Regions from separate parts of the Streptomyces sp. NPDC029041 genome, predicted to be linked through region 1. Evidence: riboswitches for the same ligand, from Rfam matches in the RefSeq annotation. Region 1 holds a riboswitch; each other region holds the start of a gene.
The links. Region 1 has a riboswitch for cyclic di-AMP ahead of AB0F04_RS30535 (transglycosylase SLT domain-containing protein). Riboswitches for the same ligand answer to the same signal wherever they lie in the genome.
Positions count from the first base shown of each region.

Region 2: another riboswitch for cyclic di-AMP. It lies ahead of AB0F04_RS28225 (C40 family peptidase); the one in region 1 lies ahead of AB0F04_RS30535 (transglycosylase SLT domain-containing protein).
Region 3: another riboswitch for cyclic di-AMP. It lies ahead of AB0F04_RS29635 (NlpC/P60 family protein); the one in region 1 lies ahead of AB0F04_RS30535 (transglycosylase SLT domain-containing protein).

Region 1 is NZ_JBEZWO010000014.1:8,919-15,899, forward strand. Features, by position in the region: gene AB0F04_RS30520 (NAD(P)H-dependent oxidoreductase) at 1-167, shown strand, start outside; gene AB0F04_RS30525 (DUF2092 domain-containing protein) at 268-1,530, opposite strand; gene AB0F04_RS30530 (polyprenyl synthetase family protein) at 1,785-2,795, opposite strand; cyclic di-AMP (ydaO/yuaA leader) riboswitch at 3,307-3,476, shown strand; gene AB0F04_RS30535 (transglycosylase SLT domain-containing protein) at 3,480-4,244, shown strand; gene AB0F04_RS30540 (Cof-type HAD-IIB family hydrolase) at 4,208-5,056, opposite strand; gene AB0F04_RS30545 (GNAT family N-acetyltransferase) at 5,249-6,313, shown strand; gene AB0F04_RS30550 (glycosyltransferase) at 6,335-6,981, shown strand, end outside.
Region 2 is NZ_JBEZWO010000011.1:262,948-269,928, forward strand. Features, by position in the region: gene AB0F04_RS28190 (urease accessory UreF family protein) at 1-123, opposite strand, end outside; gene AB0F04_RS28195 (urease subunit alpha) at 134-1,855, opposite strand; gene AB0F04_RS28200 (urease subunit beta) at 1,848-2,159, opposite strand; gene AB0F04_RS28205 (urease subunit gamma) at 2,173-2,475, opposite strand; gene AB0F04_RS28210 (TetR/AcrR family transcriptional regulator) at 2,604-3,236, opposite strand; gene AB0F04_RS28215 (ABC transporter permease) at 3,361-4,353, shown strand; partial or broken gene AB0F04_RS28220 (ATP-dependent Clp protease proteolytic subunit) at 4,607-5,034, shown strand; cyclic di-AMP (ydaO/yuaA leader) riboswitch at 5,529-5,741, shown strand; gene AB0F04_RS28225 (C40 family peptidase) at 5,745-6,218, shown strand; gene AB0F04_RS28230 (DUF6328 family protein) at 6,301-6,930, shown strand.
Region 3 is NZ_JBEZWO010000013.1:35,573-42,553, forward strand. Features, by position in the region: gene AB0F04_RS29620 (alpha/beta fold hydrolase) at 1-264, shown strand, start outside; gene AB0F04_RS29625 (peptidoglycan DD-metalloendopeptidase family protein) at 370-1,992, shown strand; gene pcrA (DNA helicase PcrA) at 2,115-4,592, opposite strand; cyclic di-AMP (ydaO/yuaA leader) riboswitch at 4,907-5,079, shown strand; gene AB0F04_RS29635 (NlpC/P60 family protein) at 5,088-6,275, shown strand; gene AB0F04_RS29640 (hypothetical protein) at 6,371-6,981, shown strand, end outside.

The DNA.
Region 1 (6,981 bases):
GGACGCTCCACAACTCGGCGGCGTACATGGGGATGCGCTTCGGCGGTGTGCTGCTGGGCAACGGCAGCAAGCCCGGTGACGTGCTGAACGACGACGCGGCCCTCACCCGGGCCAAGACCTTCTTCGCGCAGGAGGCGCCCCTGGCCAGGTTCCTGTACGAGGACTGAGCGCTGCGCGGTGGTGCCCTTCGCCGTGAAGCACGCCCCCGTCGGCGCCCCGCGGACCGCCGAGGAGCGGTCCTCTCGACGTCCCGCGGGGCCACGGGGCTCACTTGCCGGCGTCGGCCGCCTTCACGAGCGCGTCCTTGGTGACCAGGCCCGCGTAGACCTTGCCGTCGTCGGTGACGAGGGCGTTGACCAGGCGGGTGGAGAAGACCGTGCCCGAGCCGAACGTGCCGTGGACCTTGTCGCCGAGCGAGTCGATGAAGCCGCCGAACGCCCCGCCGGACTTGCCGGAGGGCACACCCTCGCCGCCGGTGTCGAACGTGGCTATGGCGGTCCAGCCCTCGCCGATGGTCTTCATGCCGTCATGACCGCCGACGCCACGGCCGGCGTCCTTCCCGGCCCCGGGGGCGTGGCCCGGCGCCTCACCCAGGTCGAAGGGCAGGCCCGGGGCCTTGCGCGGAGTCCCGCCCGCGGCCTTGCCGGCGTCCTTCTCCTCGGTGACCTTCGCGCCCTTGGGCGGCGTGAAGTCGAAGGTCGACGCGGCCGGCGCGGCGAAACTGACCTTCGTGAAGCCGGCGTCGACGACGGCCGCGCCGCCGCTCGCCGGGGTGAGCGTGAACTTCAGCGGCATGCCGGTCTTCGCGTCCACGGCGACGGTGATCGCGCCGACCGTCGAGCCGGACTGCTTCGGCTTCACGACGAGCTTGTAGGCGTCCCGGCCGGCGACCTGAGCGGTGCCGTCCACGGTCACGGACGTCGTGTCGTCGACCGCCTTCAGGGCCTCCTCGGCGAAGTCCTTCGGTGTGGCCGGCGGCTGCTGGTCCTTGCCGCGCTCCGGGCTCTCGGCGGCGGTGCCGTGGTACACCTCGCCGGCCTTGCTGTCGTAGCCCCAGACGTCCTTGCCGTTGTGGATGAGGCTGTACTCGGCGGCGTTCTCCACCAGCGACAGCTTCTGCTTGTCCGGGCCGTCGGCGGCGACACGCAGCGTGTGCGTGCCGGAGGCCAGTTCGGTGAGCCTGGCCGACGGATCGGCGGAGGAGCCGCCCTCGCCCTTGCCCGCCGCGCCGGACAGCAGGCCCGACTCCAGGCCGCCGAGGTCCGGCAGGCCGAGGTCCGTGCTGATCTTCACCGTGCCGGACAGCTGCTGGACGTCCGACTTCGCGATCTTCTCGATGAGCTGCTGGGCGGTGATCTTCGGGAGGTCGGGGTCACCGGAGCTGGCGAGCGCGGGGACCAGCCCGATCGTCGCGGCGGCCACCCCCACCACCGCGACCGGGACGATGTACCGCGCGGCCTTGCGCTGCCCGGAGCGCTGCTCGTCGACCTCTCCGGCGGTCGTGCTGTCGTCGGATGCGTACGGTGCCATGTGTGCCCTACCTCCGTGGTCGGCGGCGGCTGTCCGTGTCGTCCACGCACTCGTCCCTGAGCCGCCATTCTCACCCGAACAGGTGAGGAGTGGTGTTTTCCGTGGTCCCCATCTGACCAAATCGGCCGGGGAGTTGCGTCAGACCCCGGAATCAACTCCGCGTACTGCTGGGGTATGACACGGGAGGGCGGCTTGTCCCCCGACCCGTAGGGGTCGTCGGGACCTGGGAGGTCCGGGTGGCCGGGGAGGGCGGGCTAGCCGGCCCGGTGCACCACCGCGTCGCACAGCTCCTGGAGCGCCGTCTTCGCGGTGCACTCGGGCAGCGGCGCCAGCGCCGAACGGGCGTCCTGGGCGTAGCGGACGGTGTCCCGCCGGGCCTGCTCCAGGGCCGGGTGGGCGCGCAGCAGGCGCAGGGCCTCGCTGTGCCGGCCGTCGTCGGTGAGGTCGGAGTCGAGCAGCTCGCACAGGGCGATGTCCTCGGCGAGCCCGAGCCGGGCCGCGCGCTCACGCAGCCGGAGCACCGGCAGGGTGGGGATGCCCTCGCGCAGGTCGGTACCGGGAGTCTTGCCGGACTCGTGCGAGTCGGAGGCGATGTCGAGGACGTCGTCCGCGAGCTGGAAGGCGACGCCGAGCCGCTCGCCGTACTGGGTCAGCACGTCCACGACGGTCTCGTCGGCGCCGGACATCATCGCGCCGAACCGGCACGACACCGCGATGAGCGAACCGGTCTTGCCGCCCAGCACGTCCAGGTAGTGCTCGACGGGGTCCCGGCCGTCCTGCGGTCCGGCCGTCTCCAGGATCTGGCCGGTCACCAGGCGCTCGAACGCCTCGGCCTGCACCCGGACGGCCTCCGGGCCGAGGTCGGCCAGGATGTGCGAGGCGCGGGCGAAGAGGAAGTCGCCGGTGAGGACGGCGACGGAGTTGCCCCAGCGGGTGTTCGCACTCGGGACGCCGCGGCGCACGGCGGCCTCGTCCATGACGTCGTCGTGGTAGAGCGTGGCGAGGTGGGTCAGCTCCACGACGACCGCCGACGGGACGATCCCGGGCGCGTGGCGGTCACCGAACCGGGCGGAGAGCATCACGAGCAGCGGGCGGAACCGCTTGCCGCCGGCTCGCACCAGGTGCTGGGCGGCCTCCGTGATGAAGGGCACCTCACTCTTGGTGGCCTCGAGCAAGCCTTCCTCGACAGCCGTCAATCCGGCCTGGACGTCGGCTTCCAGAGCCTGGTCCCGCACGCTCAGCCCGAACGGCCCGACGTCGGTCACGAGGGGTCTCCTGTCTGCTGTGTCTGCCGGTGATTACGCGGATTGTCGATAGGTCGCTGCCCTCACTCGAGTCAGCGTATCCGGTCACGTTTCGATCACCGCCAGCGCCCGTGGTTACAGGCCGGGTGGTATCCGATCACGACCGCTATGTTTTCGATCAACCTATAAGAACAGATATTTATCGACTTACCCGAGGGTAGCGAGTTATGCACGATTTGCCGTGTTGAGTCGTGGAATTCCCCTTGGCGGAAATTGCCCCACGGGCTCGTGATCAGTGAGTTGAATCACTACTTCCCCTTTTCCGCCCCGTGCCCACACCAGCCCCTACCGCCTTCCCGTGAAAGCCAGTTGAGCCTTGGCTCTCGCAAAGGATCAAGTCGCCCAAACGCCCCCGACCAAGGTCAACCGCGCGATATGTGACTGAGGTGCTTGTTCCCGACATGTGCTCTCGCATACGTTCCGGCCCTGTCCGGCGGACGCCTAATCCTGCCGCCGCCCGGACTCCCCACAGGAACCGAACTCACTCACGCGTGGCAGGAGCGGGGGACCCAGGTAAGTCGCCGGTCCGCACAGCGGCACGGCTCGGGGTGAAGCCGCGTACGGCACACGGTGCCGTAGGCGGCCGGGCACCTCCCGGCCCGAACCCGACAGCTCACCTCGCAGGCGCCGGAGAGGAACATCGCCATGGCCGGACGAGGCAAGCACCGTCGCCCCAGAACCAACCCGCTGACCCGAGGCATCGTCGCCGTCGGCACCGGTGGAGCCGCACTGACCCTTCCGCTCCTCGGGGCCACGCACGCGAGCGCCGCCGAGCCCCAGAGCGCCCCCGCCGCGCAGTCCGTGAAGCAGGCGGCCCAGCCCGCCAAGTCCCTCACGTACACCGTGACCAAGGGCGACTCGCTCGCCCGCATCGCGGACCGGTACGACGTCCGGGGCGGCTGGAAGCAGCTCTACAAGGACAACCGCGCCGCCGTCGGCGACAACCCGAAGCTGATCCACCCGGGTCTGAAGCTCAAGGTGAAGACCACCAAGTCGCTCGCCCCGAAGAAGACGGCGACCAAGTCGTCCGCCCCCGCCAAGCCCGCCGGCGGTGTCGCCCAGGCCACGCAGGCATCCGCGAAGACCTACGCGAACAACCTCGACGGGTGGATCCGCGAGGCGCTGGACATCATGGCGCAGAAGGGGATCCCCGGGTCCTACGACGGCATCTACCGCAACATCATGCGCGAGTCGTCCGGCAACCCCCAGGCGATCAACAACTGGGACTCCAACGCCGCCGCGGGCACGCCGTCCAAGGGCCTGCTCCAGACCATCGACCCGACCTTCCAGGCCTACCACGTGGACGGCACGTCGTGGGACCCGTACGACCCGGTCGCCAACATCACGGCGGCCTGCAACTACGCGGCGGCCCGCTACGGCTCGATCGACAACGTCAACGGCCCGTACTGATCCGCCCCGTCCAGCAGTCGCTCGAGGACGACGGCGATGCCGTCGTCCTCGTTCGACAGGGTGACCTCGTCGGCCACGGCCTTCAGCTCGGGGTGGGCGTTGGCCATCGCGACACCGTGACCGGCCCAGTCGAACATCGGGATGTCGTTGGGCATGTCGCCGAAGGCGATGGTGTCCGCCGGCCGCAGCCCCAGATGCTCGGCGGCCAGCGCCAGCCCCGTCGCCTTGGTGATCCCGCACGGCTGGAGCTCGACCGTGCCGGGCCCCGACATCGTCACCGTCGCCAGCGAGCCGACCACCGAGCGGGCCGTCGCCGCCAACTCGTCGTCCGTCAGGTAGGGGTGGCGCAGCAGCACCTTGCTGATGGGCTCGCCCCACAGCTGCTCGCGCCGCTCGACCCGGACCGCGGGCAGCGTCGGGTGCGGCATCAGATACCCCGGCTCGATCAGCGTGAGCCCCTCCACCCCGTCCTGGTCCACGGCCGCGTAGACCTGCCCCACCTCGGCCTCGATCTTGCCCAGGGCGGTCTCCGCCAGCTCCCGGTCCAGGGTGATGGACCACAGCAGCCGGTCCGCGCCGGCGTCGTACACCTGCGCGCCCTGCCCGCACACCGCGAGCCCCGTGCAGCCGAGGTCGTCCAGGAGCGGCCGCACTCTCGGCGCCGGCCGGCCCGTCACCACGAGGTGCTGGGCACCGGCGTCCGCCACCCGCGCGAGCGCGGCGAGAACCCGGTCGGACAGGGTGTCGTCGCCGCGCAGCAGCGTCCCGTCCAGATCGGTGGCGATGAGCGAATATGCGAGGGGTGCGGCCATGATCAGAGAATACGGACAACGCGCCCCTTCGTTTCATCGGACGGTGGGCGCCGATTGCCCGGTTGAAGGCCTCTGCACCGGTTGGCAACAACATGCTCCGCTACCTACCCGTGGGGCCGCATAGAGCGGTACCTTCCAAGTGTCCAGGGGGGACTTGATCGGGGGGTCGGGTTGAGCAGTGGGCGCATTCGCGTGGCTGGGCCCGGGGAGCTCGGCGAAGGGGACAGGGAGCGCTGGCGTGCGCTGCGCGCCGCCTCGGAGGCGCCGCGCAACCCTTTCATGGAACCGGAGTTCACCGAAGCCGTCGGCTTGTTCAGGCCGGGGGCCCGGATCGCGGTGGTGTACGAAGGGCGGGAGCCGTCCGGCTTCCTGCCTTTTGAGCGGGGCCCGTTGGGGCAGGGCCGGGCGATCGGGCTCGGCGTCTCGGACGCGCAGGGCGCGATCCTGCGGCCGGGTCTGGACGTGGAGACGGGTGAACTGCTGAAGGCCTGCTCGGTGTCGAGCTTCGCCTTCGACAATCTGGAGGCCGAGCAGCGGCTGTTCGTCCGGTACGCGGCCGAGGAGCACGCCACCTACGTCATCGACGTGGAAAAGGGTTACGAGACGTACGAGTCGGTGCTGCGCGCGCAGTCGCCGAAGTTCCTGAAGACGACCCTGGCCAAGGAGCGCAGGCTGGGGCGGCAGGCCGGTGAGCTGCGGTTCGTGTTCGACGAGCGTGACCCGGCCGCGCTGCGCACGCTCATGGAGTGGAAGTCCGCGCAGTACCGCAGGACCGGCCGCCGGGACCGGTTCGCCCAGGAGTGGATCACCCGGCTCGTCGGGCAGCTGGCCCGGACCCGGGCGCCGGAGTGCAGCGGCACGCTGTCCGTGCTGTACGCCGGTGAGCGGCCCGTCGCCGCGCACTTCGGGCTGCGTTCGGCCTCGGTGCTGGCCTGCTGGTTCCCGGCCTACGACCCGGAGTTCGCGAAGTTCTCACCGGGTCTGGTGCTGCACCTGCGCATGGCCGAGGCGGCGGCCGCCGCCGGTGTCGCCCTGCTCGACCTGGGGCGGGGCGCGGCCGAGTACAAGGACGCGCTGAAGACGGGCGAACTGCCCGTGTACGAGGGCGCGGTGACCCGTCCGGGGGCGGGCGCGGCACTGCACTGGCTGAGCCGCGAACCGGCACGCCGCGCGCACAGCTTCGTCCGCGGCAGGCCACGGCTCGCGTCGCTGGCCGCGCGGACGCTCAAGGGCGCGGCCCGGCTGCGCCGTACCTGAACACACGAGGGGGGTGGGCGCATGGCCCGTTCGGCGCGTGCGCGGGAGGAGATTCGGCGGTTCCTGGCCATCGGGGCGGTGCAGGTCGCCGAGCTGGACCTCGACGGCGACGAGGCGGTGCTCAGACCCGGCCCGGGGAGTCCGCCCGTGACGCATGGAGAGGTGTTCGTGCTGGTCAGGAGAGGCGGCCGGCCCGTGGGGACGCTGCTCGGGCGGGTGCCGCAGGGGGCGGATCCGACAGCGGTGCTGGCGGAGCGGGCCCGGGCGGAATGCGGCCCCGCCGACCTCGGCGACCCCGGGGAGCCGCCGTTCACGAGCGTGGTCGTCGCGACGCGGGAGCGGGCCGGGCAGCTGGCACGGGCGCTGGACTCGCTGCTGGCGCAGGACCATCCGCGGTGCGAGATCGTCGTCGTCGACAACGCGCCCGTCACGAGCGAGACGCGGGAGCTGGTCGAGCGGAAGTACGCCGAGCGGGTGCGGTACGTCTGTGAGCCCGTTCCGGGGCTCGCAGCCGCCCACAACGCCGGGCTGGACGCCGTGCGCGGCGAGGTGGTCGCCTTCACCGACGACGACGTGGTCGCCGATCCGCGCTGGCTGACCGAGCTGGCCGCGCCCTTCGCCGCCGACCCGGGGCTCGGGTGCTGCACCGGGCTGATCCTGCCCGCGCG
Region 2 (6,981 bases), on a different contig from region 1:
CCCCAGGCTCGCCGCACCACTGATCCGCCCGGCCTTGACCGCCGCCTCGGCGCCACCGGAATGCGCATGGCCCCCGGCGGGAAACCGTCCGTCGGCCAGGACGAGAAGCGCTGTACGTGACATCGGATCACCCTCAGAACAGGAAGTACCGCTGCCCCATGGGCAGTTCGGTAGCAGGCGCCGCCTCGACGAGTTCCCCGTCGATGTGCACGGCGAAGCTGTCGGGGTCGACCCGTACCTCGGGCCGCGCGTCGTTCTCGCGCATGTCGGCCTTGGTGACCCCGCGCGTCGACTCGATCGCCGCGAACCGCTTCCCGAGCCCCAGCCGCTCCGGCAGTCCGGCCTCGACGGCCAGGGGCGCGACGAAGTTGAGGGAGTTGGAGGCAGGGGCCCGCCCGATCGCCCCGTACATCGGCCGCGGCAGGATCGGCTGCGGCGTGGGGATCGAGGCGTTCGCGTCGCCCATCTGCGCGTACGCGATCTGCCCGCCCTTGATGACGAGGTGCGGCTTGACGCCGAAGAACGCCGGCTCCCACAGCACCAGGTCGGCCAGCTTGCCGCTCTCCACCGACCCGACCTCCCGGGCCAGGCCCTGTGCGAGCGCGGGGTTGATCGTGTACTTGGCCACATAGCGACGGACCCGACGGTTGTCGGCCCGTCCGTCCCCGGGCAGCGCGCCCCGCCGCCGCTTCATCACGTGCGCGGTCTGCCAGGTCCGCATGACGACCTCGCCGACGCGCCCCATGGCCTGGGAGTCCGAGGAGATGATCGAGATCGCTCCCAGGTCGTGCAGCACGTCCTCCGCCCCGATCGTGGACGGCCGGATCCGGGACTCGGCGAAGGCCAGGTCCTCCGGCACCGCGGGGTTGAGGTGGTGGCACACCATCAGCATGTCGAGGTGTTCCTCGGCGGTGTTGACGGTGAACGGCCGGGTCGGGTTGGTGGAGCTGGGCAGCACGTACGACTCGGAGACCACGGTCATGATGTCCGGTGCGTGCCCCCCGCCCGCGCCTTCGGTGTGGTAGGCGTGGATGCCCCGTCCGGCGATCGCGGCCAGCGTGTCGCCCACGAAACCGGCCTCGTTGAGCGTGTCGGTGTGGATGGCGACCTGGATGCCCGTCCGCTCGGCGACGGTCAGTGAGGCGTCGATGACCGCCGGGGTGGAGCCCCAGTCCTCGTGCAGCTTCAGGCCGAGCGCGCCGCCGCGGATCTGCGACAGCATCGCCTCGTGGGAGACGGTGTTGCCCTTGCCGAGCAGGCCGATGTTGAGCGGGTAGGCCTCCATCGCCTCCAGCATCCGGGCGAGGTGCCAGGGGCCGGGGGTCACGGTGGTGGCTTTGGACCCCTCGGCCGGGCCGGTGCCGCCGCCGACGAGGGTCGTGATGCCCGAGGAGAGCGCCTCGTCGGCGATCTGCGGGCAGATGAAGTGGACGTGCGCGTCGATCGCGCCGGCCGTGAGGATCCGCCCGTTGCCCGCGATGATCTCGGTCTCCGGGCCGATCACCAGCTCCGGGTGGACGCCGTCCATGGTGTCGGGGTTGCCGGCCTTGCCGATGCCGGTGATCCGGCCGTCGCGGATGCCGACGTCGGCCTTGACGATCCCCCAGTGGTCGATGATCACCGCACCGGTGATCACCGTGTCCGGGCTGCCCTCCGCGCGAGTGACCCGCGCCTGGCCCATGGACTCGCGGATGACCTTGCCGCCGCCGAACACGGCCTCGTCACCGGCGAGTCCGGGACCGCCGGAACGGTCCTCCTCGATCTCTACCAGCAGGTCGGTGTCGGCGAGGCGGATCCGGTCGCCGGTGGTGGGGCCGAACAGGTCGGCGTACGCGGCACGCGAGATCTCAGGCATCGAGGGCACCTCCGGTCTCCCCGCGCAGACCGGGCACCACACGGGCCCCGGCCAGCGGAACGAGTTCGACGTCGACGGGAATCCCGGGCTCGAAGCGCACGGCCGTGCCGGCGGCGACGTTCAACCGCTTGCCGCGCGCGGCCGCCCGGTCGAACTCGAGACCGGGATTGGCCTCGGCGAAGTGGTAGTGGGAGCCGACCTGCACGGGCCGGTCTGCGGCATTGAGGACGGTGAGCCGGGTGACCTCGCGCCCCTCGTTGTAGGCAATCGGGTCCTCGGCGAACAGGATCTCTCCGGGAATCACGGCGTCCTCCCGGTCAGACGATCGGCTCGTGGACGGTGACGAGCTTGGTGCCGTCCGGGAAAGTGGCCTCGACCTGGACGTCGTGGATCATCTCCGGGATGCCCTCCATGACGTCGTCCCTGGTCAGGATTTTGCGCCCGGAGGACATGAGGTCCGCGACGGTCCGGCCGTCCCGCGCACCCTCGAGGATGTGCGAGGTGATGAGCGCGACCGCCTCGGGGTGGTTGAGCTTCAGCCCGCGGGCCCGGCGCTTCTCGGCGACGTCCGCCGCCACGTGGATCAGCAGTCGTTCTTGCTCGTGCGGGGTCAGCTGCACGTCCCACCTCACAGTCGTCGCTCCGGGCGGTGCGGGGCCCGGTTGCCGCGGCCACGGGGCAAAGTGCCAGGTGGCGTGGGACGGCAGGCTAGTTGGAGCGCGTTTCGGGCACGTTAACCGAGCTGTGATCAACCGGTCGGCGTGTCTCCGCCCCGCATGCCGGTCAGCGCCCGCAGACCGTCTCGGAGGACCTCGACCGGTGCCGGGCCGAAGAGGGACTGCTGGGTGATGAACCCGAGCACGGCGGCGATCATCGTGCGGGCCACATGGTCGGGCTCCACGTCCGCCCGCATCATCCCGGCCTCCTGGTAGCGCTCGACGATCCTCCCCCAGGCCGCGCGGACCGAGCCGTAGCCCTCCTCCAGCAGCAGCGCCAGCTCCTCGTTGCGCAGGGTCTCCGTCCAGACCTGGACGACGAGCCGGGGGAAGGCGGGCCGGCCGTCGACGACGAGGGACTCACGGGCGGCGAGCGTGCTGCCGAGGACGGAGGCGACGAGTTCGTCGGGCGGCGGGGGCGGACTCTGCCGCGCCGCCTCCTCGAAGGCTTCACGGACCGAGCCGAGCACCTCGGCGACGATGGCGCCGATCAGCTCCTCCTTGCCGCTGAAGTAGCGGTAGACCGCACCGGCCGAGAGGTCGACCTCCTTCAGCACGTCCTGCATGGACGTGGCGTGGAAGCCGTTGCGGGCGAAGCAGAGCGCGGCGCCGTCGAGGATCTGGCGGCGGCGGGCGTCGAGGTGTTGCTGGGACACGCGGGCCATGATCCCCAAAGTAAAACGAATATTCATTCTTGACAAGACGCCACGACCGGAGCACGGTGAAGGCAAGGAAAAACGAACGATCCTTCTTTTTTCGTTCCGGTTCCGCTCGCCCCAGGAGAGCCTCATGCCTTCCCGCAACCGCCCCGTGATCGCGGTCGTCGTCCTCATCCCCGTCCTGGCAGCGCTGGCCCTGTGGGCCTTCGCCTGGCCGGCCTCCCGCATCGCGCCCCGCGACCTGCCGCTGGGCGTGGCAGGACCGCCCGCCGCGGCGGCCCAGGCCGAGCGGCAGCTGGAGCGGCACGAGGGCGCCTTCGAAGTCCACCGCTACGCCGACGAGGCCGCCGCCCGGGACGCCATCGAGGACCGGCGCGTGTACGGCGCGGTCGTGGTCACACCGCAGGGGCCTGAACTGCTGACCGCGTCCGCGGCCGGGCCGGCCGTCGCCCAGTTCCTCCAGCAGGCCGTGGCACAGCAGGCCGCCGCCCAGGGCACACCGGTCAGGACGGTCGACGTCGTGCCCACCCCGGCCGGCGATCCGCGCGGCGTGGTGCTGAACGCCGCCGTGCTGCCGCTCGCCCTGGCCGGCATCGCGGCGGGCGCGGTGGTCACCCTGCTGGGGCTGCGCGGTGGCCGGGCCGTCCTCGCGCTGCTCGGCGCGTCCGCCCTGGTGGGTGTGGTCGCGGCGGGGATCGCACACAGCTGGCTCGGGGCGCTCGGCGGAGCCTGGTGGGCGGAAGCCGGTGTGCTCGCCCTGTCCACGCTGGCCGTCGGCGGCGCCGTCGCCGGACTCGCCGCCCTGATCGGCCCCGCCGGCACGGGCATCGGGGCCGCTCTGGTGATGCTGATCGGCAACCCCTTCTCCGGCGCCACCTCGGCCCCGCAGATGCTGCCGGAGCCGGCCGGCGCGATCGGGCAGTGGCTGCCGCCCGGCGCGGGCACGTCGCTGCTGCGCTCGGTGTCGTACTTCGACGGCGCGGCGGCGACCGGCCCCGGCCTGACACTGGCCTGGTGGGCGGTGCTGGGCCTGGGCGCCGTGCTGCTCGGCGGCTCCCTCAGGGCCCGGAAGGCGGGCGCCGGCCCCGCAGCCGACCGCCGGGAACTCTCGGCCGTCGCCTGACCGGCACATGCATGAGGGGACCGTGCGCCTCCGTCGTAGCGGACGGGGCGCACGGTTTTCCGTTTGTGCGGGACCGGGACTCGGTCTTCGTCTGTGCGCGGCCGAAGATTCAGGTTCCGGCATCTGCCCCTACTGCGCCGGGAACTCAGACATCCGTCCCTCCTGCGCCGGGGACTCAGGCATCCGCCCCACGGGGGCCAGGCCCGCCGTCCCCATAGAACCCCGGTGGCCGGCCCTCTGGTGCTCCGGCGCGATGCCCGCGAAGCTCCTGGAGGAGCGGATCTCTTCCTGGGGGCACCGGTGGACGCGACCTCGGCGAACGCCGTGATGGCCCAGTTCATGCACTTGGAGCATCAGGCCCCGGAGCGCGACATCTCGCTCTGCATCAACTCCCCCTGCGGCGGCTTCCATGCGATGACGGCGATCTACGACACGATGCAGTACGTCTCCTGCGACGTGGCGACGATCCTCCTCGGCCAGGCCGGCGCCGCCGCCCCGGTGCTGCTGGCGGCGGGCACACCCGGCAAGCGATGCGCGCTGCCCGGCGCCCGCCTGGTGGTCCATCAGCCGGCGCTGCCCGAGCCGGTCCAGGGCCGGGCGAGCGTTCTGGCCATCCAGGCGGATGAGTTGACCCGCATCCGGCGTCGGATGGAGGAGATGCTCGCACCGCACACGGGTCGCGAACGGGAGCAGCCGCCCTGGCCCGCGGCGAGGTTCCTTGATGCACCGACGAGGCGAGACGGATCTGCACGCCGGCACCCTGGCCCGGGCGCCTGCGGGTGCTGGACGGCGAGCGGCGCACCGCCCGGCTCACCCTGCCTCCGGAATCCGTCAGTTGACGCGAAGCCGTCGGTCCGGACGCCCGCCGCGACGGCGGAGCGTTTCGAGCTGAGTTGAAACGGACCAAAAGACGTACCGCTGTTCGGAGTAGGCGGGAGACCGATTTCAGGGCCCTTCCGGTTGCGCAACGCGCGTGGCCGGAGGGCGGAATGGGACATTCCGTCGCTGGTCCGACGGTCCGCGAACCCATGGACGGTGGCGCGAACGCACACGTGTCCACCCGAACGGGTGAGTGGTGAGTAACAACACAAATCCCCGGTTCCGTTGGGAAATCCGGACAGGCATCCGCCAAGATCCCTGTTTGACGACAAGCCCCCGCCGCTGTGGCGGGGCGATCCGGGCGGACGCCGAGTCCTGCCGCCGCCCGGATGACCGGTCGACAGGAGTGGATCGGCAGGAGTGGAGGACCCAAGCACGACGGGTCGCCGGGACGGTCACGCCATGACCGGACACGAGCAGCCCTTGGGGTGAAGCCGCGTCAGCGGCCGGGCAACTTTGTCAGCCCGAATCCGACAGGTCATCCTTCACAGGCGGCTGACGAAGGGTTGCGCATGACTGCGCTCAATCGTGTCCCGTCGCTCATGGCCCGAGCCGGTACGGCCTCGGCGCTCACCATCGCCGCGGTGGGCGGCTCGATCGTGGCCCCCGGCTTCGCCTCCGAGGCCGCGGCAGCCACACCGGCGACCAAGGCACTCCAGATCGCGGCCTCCAAGAAGGGTTCCCCCTACAAGTACGGGGCGATAGGGCCGCACCGGTTCGACTGCTCGGGGCTCACGCTCTACTCGTTCAAGAAGGCCGGCAAGAAGCTCCCCCGCACGGCTGCCCAGCAGTACAACAAGACGCGCCACATCTCCGCCAAGAACCGCAAGGCGGGAGACCTGGTGTTCTTCCACTCGGGCAGCAACGTGTACCACGTCGGTATCTACGCGGGTAAGAACAAGCTCTGGCACTCCCCGAAGAGCGGGGACGTGGTGCGACTGCAGAAGATCTGGACCAAGAGCGTCTGGTACGGGCGCGTGAGGTGATCCGCCCGGCGTGCGGCGGCGTCCCTGACGCGCCGCCGCACGCCGGAGCGTGACACGGGCTCGAGTGGATACCCGTCCCGTCATGGCCGAGCACCGTCCCTGCACCGCGCGCAACGAGACTCCGCTGCAACGCGCCGACCGCAACTTCGTCGAGCTGCTCCAGGAACTCCGCGTCACCCAGACGGGTGTGCAGATCCTCTTCGCCTTCCTGCTGTCGCTGGCCTTCACCTCGCGCTTCGGCGACCTCGACACGGTCCAGCGCGTCACCTACGTCATCACGCTGCTGCTTGCGGTCCTGGCCGCCGCGCTCTTCACCGCGCCGGCCGCGCTGCACCGCTCGCTCTTCCAGCAGGGCGCCAAGCCCCGCGTAGTGCAGGTCTCCTCGCGCCTGGCCACGACCGGTCTGAGCGTGCTGGTGTTCGCCTTCAGCGGTTCGGTGCTGCTGGTGGTCGACGTGACCACCGGCCGTACCGGTGGCATCGCCGCGGGCGCCGCGACCTTCCTGGTCTGCGTCGGACTGTGGGGGGTGCTCCCCCGGCTGGTGCGACGGGCGGGGCTGCGGGGGGACCGTGACGGGGCCGAGAAGACCACCGCGGAGCAGCCGGAGGGGGCCGGGGCCAGGATCCCCGCACCGCTGCGGCGCACTGTCGGGCAGCCGTCAGGGCTTCGAGGGGCTGCAGCACACCAGGAGGCGTCGGCTCGGCACCGGTGAGGGCCGCGGGCTCCGGTGGGTCGCAAGGCGCGGAGCGGGCTGCGGAGAGGC
Region 3 (6,981 bases), on a different contig from region 1:
CTCGAGGAGCTCACCGCGCCCGCCCCTGACTGCCGTACGCACTTCGTCGGTTTCTGGAGCGATCTGGACCATGTGATGGACCCGCCGGAGACGGCCTGCATCGACCATCCCGATCTGATGGCGCAGAACGTGCGCGTGACCGGCATCGGCCATCTCGCCCTGCCCGTGCACCCCGCCGTCGCCGACGGCGTGCGACAGGTCCTCGATATGGCCCTCCCGGGTGAACCGACCGCCGAACACACCGACGATCTGACAGTCGCCTGAGACTCGTCCTGCAGCGGTCACTCGACGCCACAGCACCGATCAAGCTCGAACAAACTTCGAACACAGGACCAAACCCGTGCCCGTCGTCCGCCAAAACACGGCCGAATGCCCGTTTCCTGCGCGCGCGAAACCTGCCGAAGATTGTCGTGCCCGCGTACCGCCGGGTACAGTCGCCGCACTGCTCTGGCAGCCCCTGTTGTCGAGGCGAAAGAGAAGTTGGTGAACGACCGTCACCCGTCGGGGACCATGACCCCGGCTCCGGCTTCCGACGCCGCCTCCGCGCACTACGCGTCGTACAACACCCAGGAAGCCCAGTACGGCGACTTCACCACGTACGGCGAGTACCCCGCCACCGGATTCGACGCCACCGGGCACGCCACCGCGAGCTTCGCGACCGACCCCCTCTTCGGCGACATGCCGGGCAGCGGACACGACTCGGGCACCTACGACACCGGCCACTGGCCCACCGGCACGCACGAGAACGTGCACTACGACGCCTACGCGGCCCAGCACCACGCCGCCTACGACACCGGCGTCTACGACACGACCTCCTGGACGGCCGAGCAGCAGCCGATGCCGGTCATCCCGTCCCAGGCCCCGTCTCCCGACGCCACCGGACAGTGGGAGACCGGCGCCTGGCTCCAGCCCGACCAGTCCGGCAACCCGGCCGACCACACCCAGCAGTGGGATTGGGGCACGCAGGCCTTCGACACGGGCGCCTACGACGCCACGCAGTGGAACTCCGACGGCACCGCCGCACCGGCTCCCGACGCCTTCGAGCACCCTGCCGAAACCTTCGACCAGCACGAGACGGCCGCCTTCGACCAGGTCACGTACGACGAATCCGCCGAAGCCGGCCATCACGCCCCCGACACGGACGACGGCGAGCCGGCCACCACCGGTGAACTGCCCGTCGTCACCCCCCTCCTGGACGGCCAGGAGGACGTCACCCCGGCCCCGTCCTCGCGGGCGGCCTCACGCGCCGGCTCCCGCTCCCGCCGCCGCACGCCCCCCAAGCGCTCGGCGCTGATGACCATCGCGGTGCCCTCGGCGTGCGTGATGGGTGTCGCCGGGATCGCCGCCGCCTCCGTCGGCACCTTCTCCGGCGACAGTGCCGCCGAGGCGCAGACGACCGCGGCGGACGCGCAGCCGGTCAAGCCGGCCACGGCCAACAACAAGCTGGACACGCAGCTGCAGAGCCTCTCCGCCGGCGCCGACGACTTCGCCGACCGGGCCAGCCGCACGCAGGAGCGCATCGACCTCAAGGCCCAGCAGGCCGCAGAGAAGAAGCGGGCGGCGGAGGAGGCGGCCCGCAAGGAGCGGCTGCGCCCCAAGTTCGCCCTGCCGGTCGCGCGGCACGGACTCAGCGCCTACTACGGCCAGTCCGGCATCAACTGGATGTCCCTGCACACCGGCATCGACTTCCCCGTCTCGTACGGCACGACCGTGATGGCCGCGACCGACGGCACCGTGCGCACCCAGTGGAACAGCGCGTACGGCAACATGCTGATCCTCACCGCGAAGGACGGCACGGAGACGTGGTACTGCCACCTCTCCACGTACACGGTCCCCTCGGGTACGACCGTGAAGGCCGGCGATCCGATCGCGCGCTCCGGCAACTCCGGCAACTCCACCGGTCCGCACCTGCACTTCGAGGTGCGCCCGGGCGGCGGCTCGGCGATCGATCCGCTCCCCTGGCTGCGCAGCCACGGCATCGACCCCACGTAACGTCCCGGCGGCCTCCGTCGGCGTCGAGCAACGTCCCCGCAGGCCTCGCCCGCATCGGGTGACGCCCCGGCAGCCCCCGCCCGCGTCGATCGCGCAGGGGCACACGGGTTCACGTCACGGCGCTACAGCTTCTCCACCGGCGCGTACCGCAGCAGCAGCCGCTTGGGCTTGGTGTCGCCGAAGTCGATCGTCGCCTCGGCGTTGCCGCCGGTGCCCTTGACCGCGACGACGGTCCCGAGCCCGAACTGGTCGTGCGTGACGCGGTCCCCGACCGCCAGTGACACCACCGGCTTCTCGGACGTGCGGCGCGTGGCGAAACCCGAGGCGCCCGACGCCGACGAGCGCGAGCGGGACGACGACAGCGAGGCCGCCACAGCCGAGACCGGCCCGGAGGACGCGGGCGCGGCCGCACCCGTCCGCTTCCACTCCACGTGGGTCGGCGGGATCTCCTCCAGGAAGCGGGAGGGCGGGTTGTACGACGGCTGGCCCCAGGCGCTGCGCAGGGTGGACCGCGTCAGGTACAGCCGCTCCCGCGCGCGCGTGATGCCGACGTAGGCCAGGCGCCGCTCCTCCTCCAGTTCCTTGGTCTGGCCGAGGGCGCGCATGTGCGGGAAGACGCCGTCCTCCATGCCGGTCAGGAAGACGACCGGGAACTCCAGGCCCTTGGCGGTGTGCAGGGTCATCAGTGTGATGACGCCGTCGCCGTCCTCCTCGTCGGGAATCTGGTCGGAGTCGGCGACCAGGGCGACCTGCTCGAGGAAGTCGGACAGGGAGGCCTGCTCGTCCTCGCCGCGCTCCTGCTCGAACTCCATGGCGACGGCGGCCAGTTCCTGGAGGTTTTCGATGCGGGTCTCGTCCTGCGGGTCGGTGGAGGCCTGCAGCTCGGCGAGGTATCCGGTGCGCTCCAGCACGGCTTCCAGCACCGTGGCCGGTCCGGCGCCGGACTCGACGATGGTGCGCAGATCCTCCATCAGCGTGTTGAACCGCTTGACGGCGTTGGTGGAGCGCGCGGCCATGCCGTACGCCTCGTCGACGCGCTTCAGGGCCTGGGGGAAGCTGATCTTCTCCCGCTGGGACAGGGCGTCGATCATCGCCTCGGCGCGGTCGCCGATGCCCCGCTTGGGGACGTTGAGGATCCGGCGCAGCGGCACCGAGTCCTCGGGGTTGGCCAGCACGCGCAGGTAGGCCAGGACGTCCCGGACCTCCTTGCGCTCGTAGAAGCGGACGCCGCCGACGACCTTGTAGGGCAGGCCGACGCGGATGAAGATCTCTTCGAAGACACGGGACTGGGCGTTGGTGCGGTAGAAGACGGCGACGTCTCCGGCCTTGGCCTCGCCGGCGTCCGTGAGGCGGTCTATCTCCTCGGCGACGAACTGCGCCTCGTCGTGCTCGGTGTCGGCGACGTAGCCGGTGATCCGGGCGCCGGTGCCCGCGTTGGTCCACAGGTTCTTGGGGCGGCGGGACTCGTTGCGCTCGATGACGGCGTTGGCGGCGCTGAGGATCGTCTGCGTGGAGCGGTAGTTCTGCTCCAGCAGGATGGTCGTCGCGTCCGGGTAGTCCTCCTCGAACTGGAGGATGTTGCGGATCGTCGCGCCGCGGAAGGCGTAGATCGACTGGTCGGCGTCGCCCACCACGCACAGCTCGGCGGGCGGGATCTCGGCCTCGGGCGGCACGTCGACGGGGTGCTCGGAGGTGCCGACCAGCTCGCGGACGAGGGCGTACTGCGCGTGGTTGGTGTCCTGGTACTCGTCGACCAGGACGTGCCGGAAGCGGCGGCGGTAGTGCTCGGCGACGTCCGGGAAGGCCCGCAGGAGGTTGACCGTCGTCATGATCAGGTCGTCGAAGTCGAGGGCGTTCGCCTCGCGCAGCCGCGACTGGTACATGGCGTAGGCCTGGGCGAGGGTCTTCTCGAAGCCGTCGGTCGCCTGGGCGGCGAAGTCCTCCTCGTCGATCAGCTCGTTCTTCAGGTTGCTGATCTTGGCGCTGAAGGACTTCGGCGGGAAGCGCTTGGGGTCGAGGTCCAGATCACGGCAGACCAGGGCCATCAGGCGCTTGGAGTCGGCGGCGTCGTAGATCGAGAAGGACGAGGTGAAGCCGAGCTTCTTGCTCTCCCGGCGCAGGATGCGCACGCACGCGCTGTGGAAGGTCATGACCCACATGGCGTTCGCGCGGGGGCCGACGAGCTGCTCGACGCGCTCCTTCATCTCACCGGCGGCCTTGTTGGTGAAGGTGATCGCGAGGATCTGGCCCGGGTGCACGTCCCGCTCGGCGAGCAGGTGGGCGATGCGGTGCGTGAGCACGCGGGTCTTGCCGGAGCCGGCGCCGGCCACGATGAGCAGCGGGGAGCCGGAGTGGACGACGGCGGCGCGCTGGTTGTCGTTCAGCCCCTCCAGGAGGGTGGCGGTGTCCACCACCGGGCGGGGGGCTCCGTCCCGGTAGTAGGCGTCCCGGTCCGGCGGCACGTCGAACTTCCCGCCGAACAGATCGTCCGGGATCGGCTCCGGAACCTGATCGTCCTCGGGCGGCGGCGGGGGCTCGTCCGCGGGGCCCCGCTGGGCCTGGAGGTTCGCCAGGAAGCTGTCGTCAAAGAGGCTGCTCATCGCTCTCCGAGTCTAGGGCGCCCCACTGACAGCCCGCCGCCGCCCTGAGAACATCGCCGCGCGCCCGGGGCCCCGCCGACCGCCCGGTGGCGCGTTGTCGCCCTCCATGACGGCGCGATCACGCCCTGCTACCCACCTGGCAAGTGGGGACTTTTCCCACTCAATCCCCCTTGATCGTTCACTCTCGGCAACGCTCAGGAATAAGGTCACGAAAATGTATCGGGCATATCACCCATCAACCTTCACAGGGGCCACACGAGTTGGCTACGGTGCGACCGGGCCGCATGACCCCCACCGGCGAACGTCGCCGGGCCGCGCGGCCTCCGCCGAGTCCGGCGTGCCGCAGCGGCAGCCGGAGCCGGGGACCCAACCGTGAACCTGGGGTGAATCGGCCCGACTCCCTGTGCGGAGAAGGCCGTAGGGCAAACCTTCCGAACCACCCGCCCGAACCCGACAGCTAACCCGGTAGGCGGAACATGGAAGGAGTCGCCTCCCTTGGCGTCGCACCGCAAGTCGCGTCCTACGGGTACGCGCATGGCAGGCATACGGACCCCCGCCCTCGCAACGGCGGCCCTCACCTCCGTGGCCCTGCTGTCCCAGTCGGCCAACGCCGCCCCCGAGGCCGACGACAAGCCCAGCCTGGAGGAAGTCGAGAAGAAGGTCGGCGACCTGTACCGCCAGGCCGAGTCGGCGACCGACAAGTACAACGCGGCCAAGGAGAAGACCGCGAAGCAGCGCAAGCGCGTCGACACCCTCCTCGACGACGTCGCCCAGCGCACCCAGAAGCTCAACGAGGCGCGCGAGGAACTGGGTTCCTTCGCCTCCGCCCAGTACCGCACCGGTGCCGCCGCCCCGGACACGGCGACGTTCCTGCTCGCGGACACCCCGCAGGACTACTTCGACCAGACGCAGCTGATGGACCGGATGACCGGCCGCCAGAAGGTCGCGGTCGACGACTACATCACGCAGCAGTCCGAGACGATGAAGAAGCGCCAGGAGGCCACCGAGAGCCTCGAGACGCTCACCGAGTCGCAGGGCGACCTGAAGACGGCCAAGGCCACCGTCCAGCGCAAGCTCGCCGACGCGCGCGAACTGATGACGAAGCTGACCGCCGAGGAGAAGGCCCGGCTCGCGGCGATCGAGCAGGAGAAGCGGGCCGAGGCCGCCCGCAAGGCCGACGAGCTGGCCCGGCAGCAGGCGGCGCAGCAGAAGGCTCAGGAGGAGGCCGCCCGGCAGCAGGACGGCGGGTCCTCCCCCTCCGGATCGACGGGGTCGACGGCCTCCGGCTCGTCCACCCCGACGGCCCCGGCCGACTCCTCCTACGCCACCAAGGCCGACAAGGCGCTCACCTTCGCCCGCGCCCAGATCGGCAAGCCGTACGTGTGGGGCGCGGTCGGGCCCGGCTCGTACGACTGCTCCGGCCTCACCCAGGCCGCCTGGAAGGCCGCGGGCGTCACCCTGCCGCGCACCACCTACGACCAGGTCGACGCCGGCACCACGGTCCCGCTCTCCCAGGCGCAACCCGGTGACCTGGTCTTCTTCTACGACGACGTCACCCACGTCGGGATCTACATCGGCAACGGCATGATGATCCACGCGCCGAAGCCCGGTACGTACGTGCGCGAGGAGTCGATCTACTACGACGGCGAGTCGGCGATCCACAGCGTGGTGCGCCCGGCCTGAGCAGCCTGAGGTCCGGCGGATCGCGACGCATTTTTGAGGGGCACGTGCGCGTGCCCCTCCTCCCCCCGCGCGCGCCGCTCTCTAGCATCGGCGCTATGTCCGGTCCCTCCCCTTTTGCCGCATGGTGGGCGACGTATGCGCTGGCGACCGGCATCGTGTCGGCCGGTCTCGACTCGGCGGGGTACGCCGCCCTCTCCCGCATCGCCCTGGCCCTGACCTGCGCGGCCTGGCTGGCGGCGGCCGCGGGCCTCGTCCGGCGGACGCGCGGCGAGGGCCGGGTGGAGACACCGGCCGCGCTCACCACGGTGGCGGCGACCGCGATCCTGGGCACCGGCTTCTCGGCGGCCGGGCAGCAGCCCGTGGCCGAGGCGCTGCTGGCGCTCGCCATGGTGCTCTGGGCGGTGCTGCTCACCGTGGAGGCCCAAGGGCGGCGCGGAACGGTGTTCCTACGCTGCGTGGCCACGGAGGCGATCGCCGTGCTCGGCGCCACCCTGGCCGCGGCCGACAGGGCGGCCTGGCTCGCCCACGCCGCCCTGGTGCTGTTCTGGCTGGGGCTCGCGCTCTACTGCTTCGCCCTGTTCCGCTTCGAGCCCCGGCAGGTGGAGGAGGGGCACGGGGACCACTGGTTCGCGGCCGGCGCCCTCGCCGTCTCCGCACTGGCCGGGGCGGCACTCCTCAGCGCCGACAGCCCACGGCTGAACCTGTG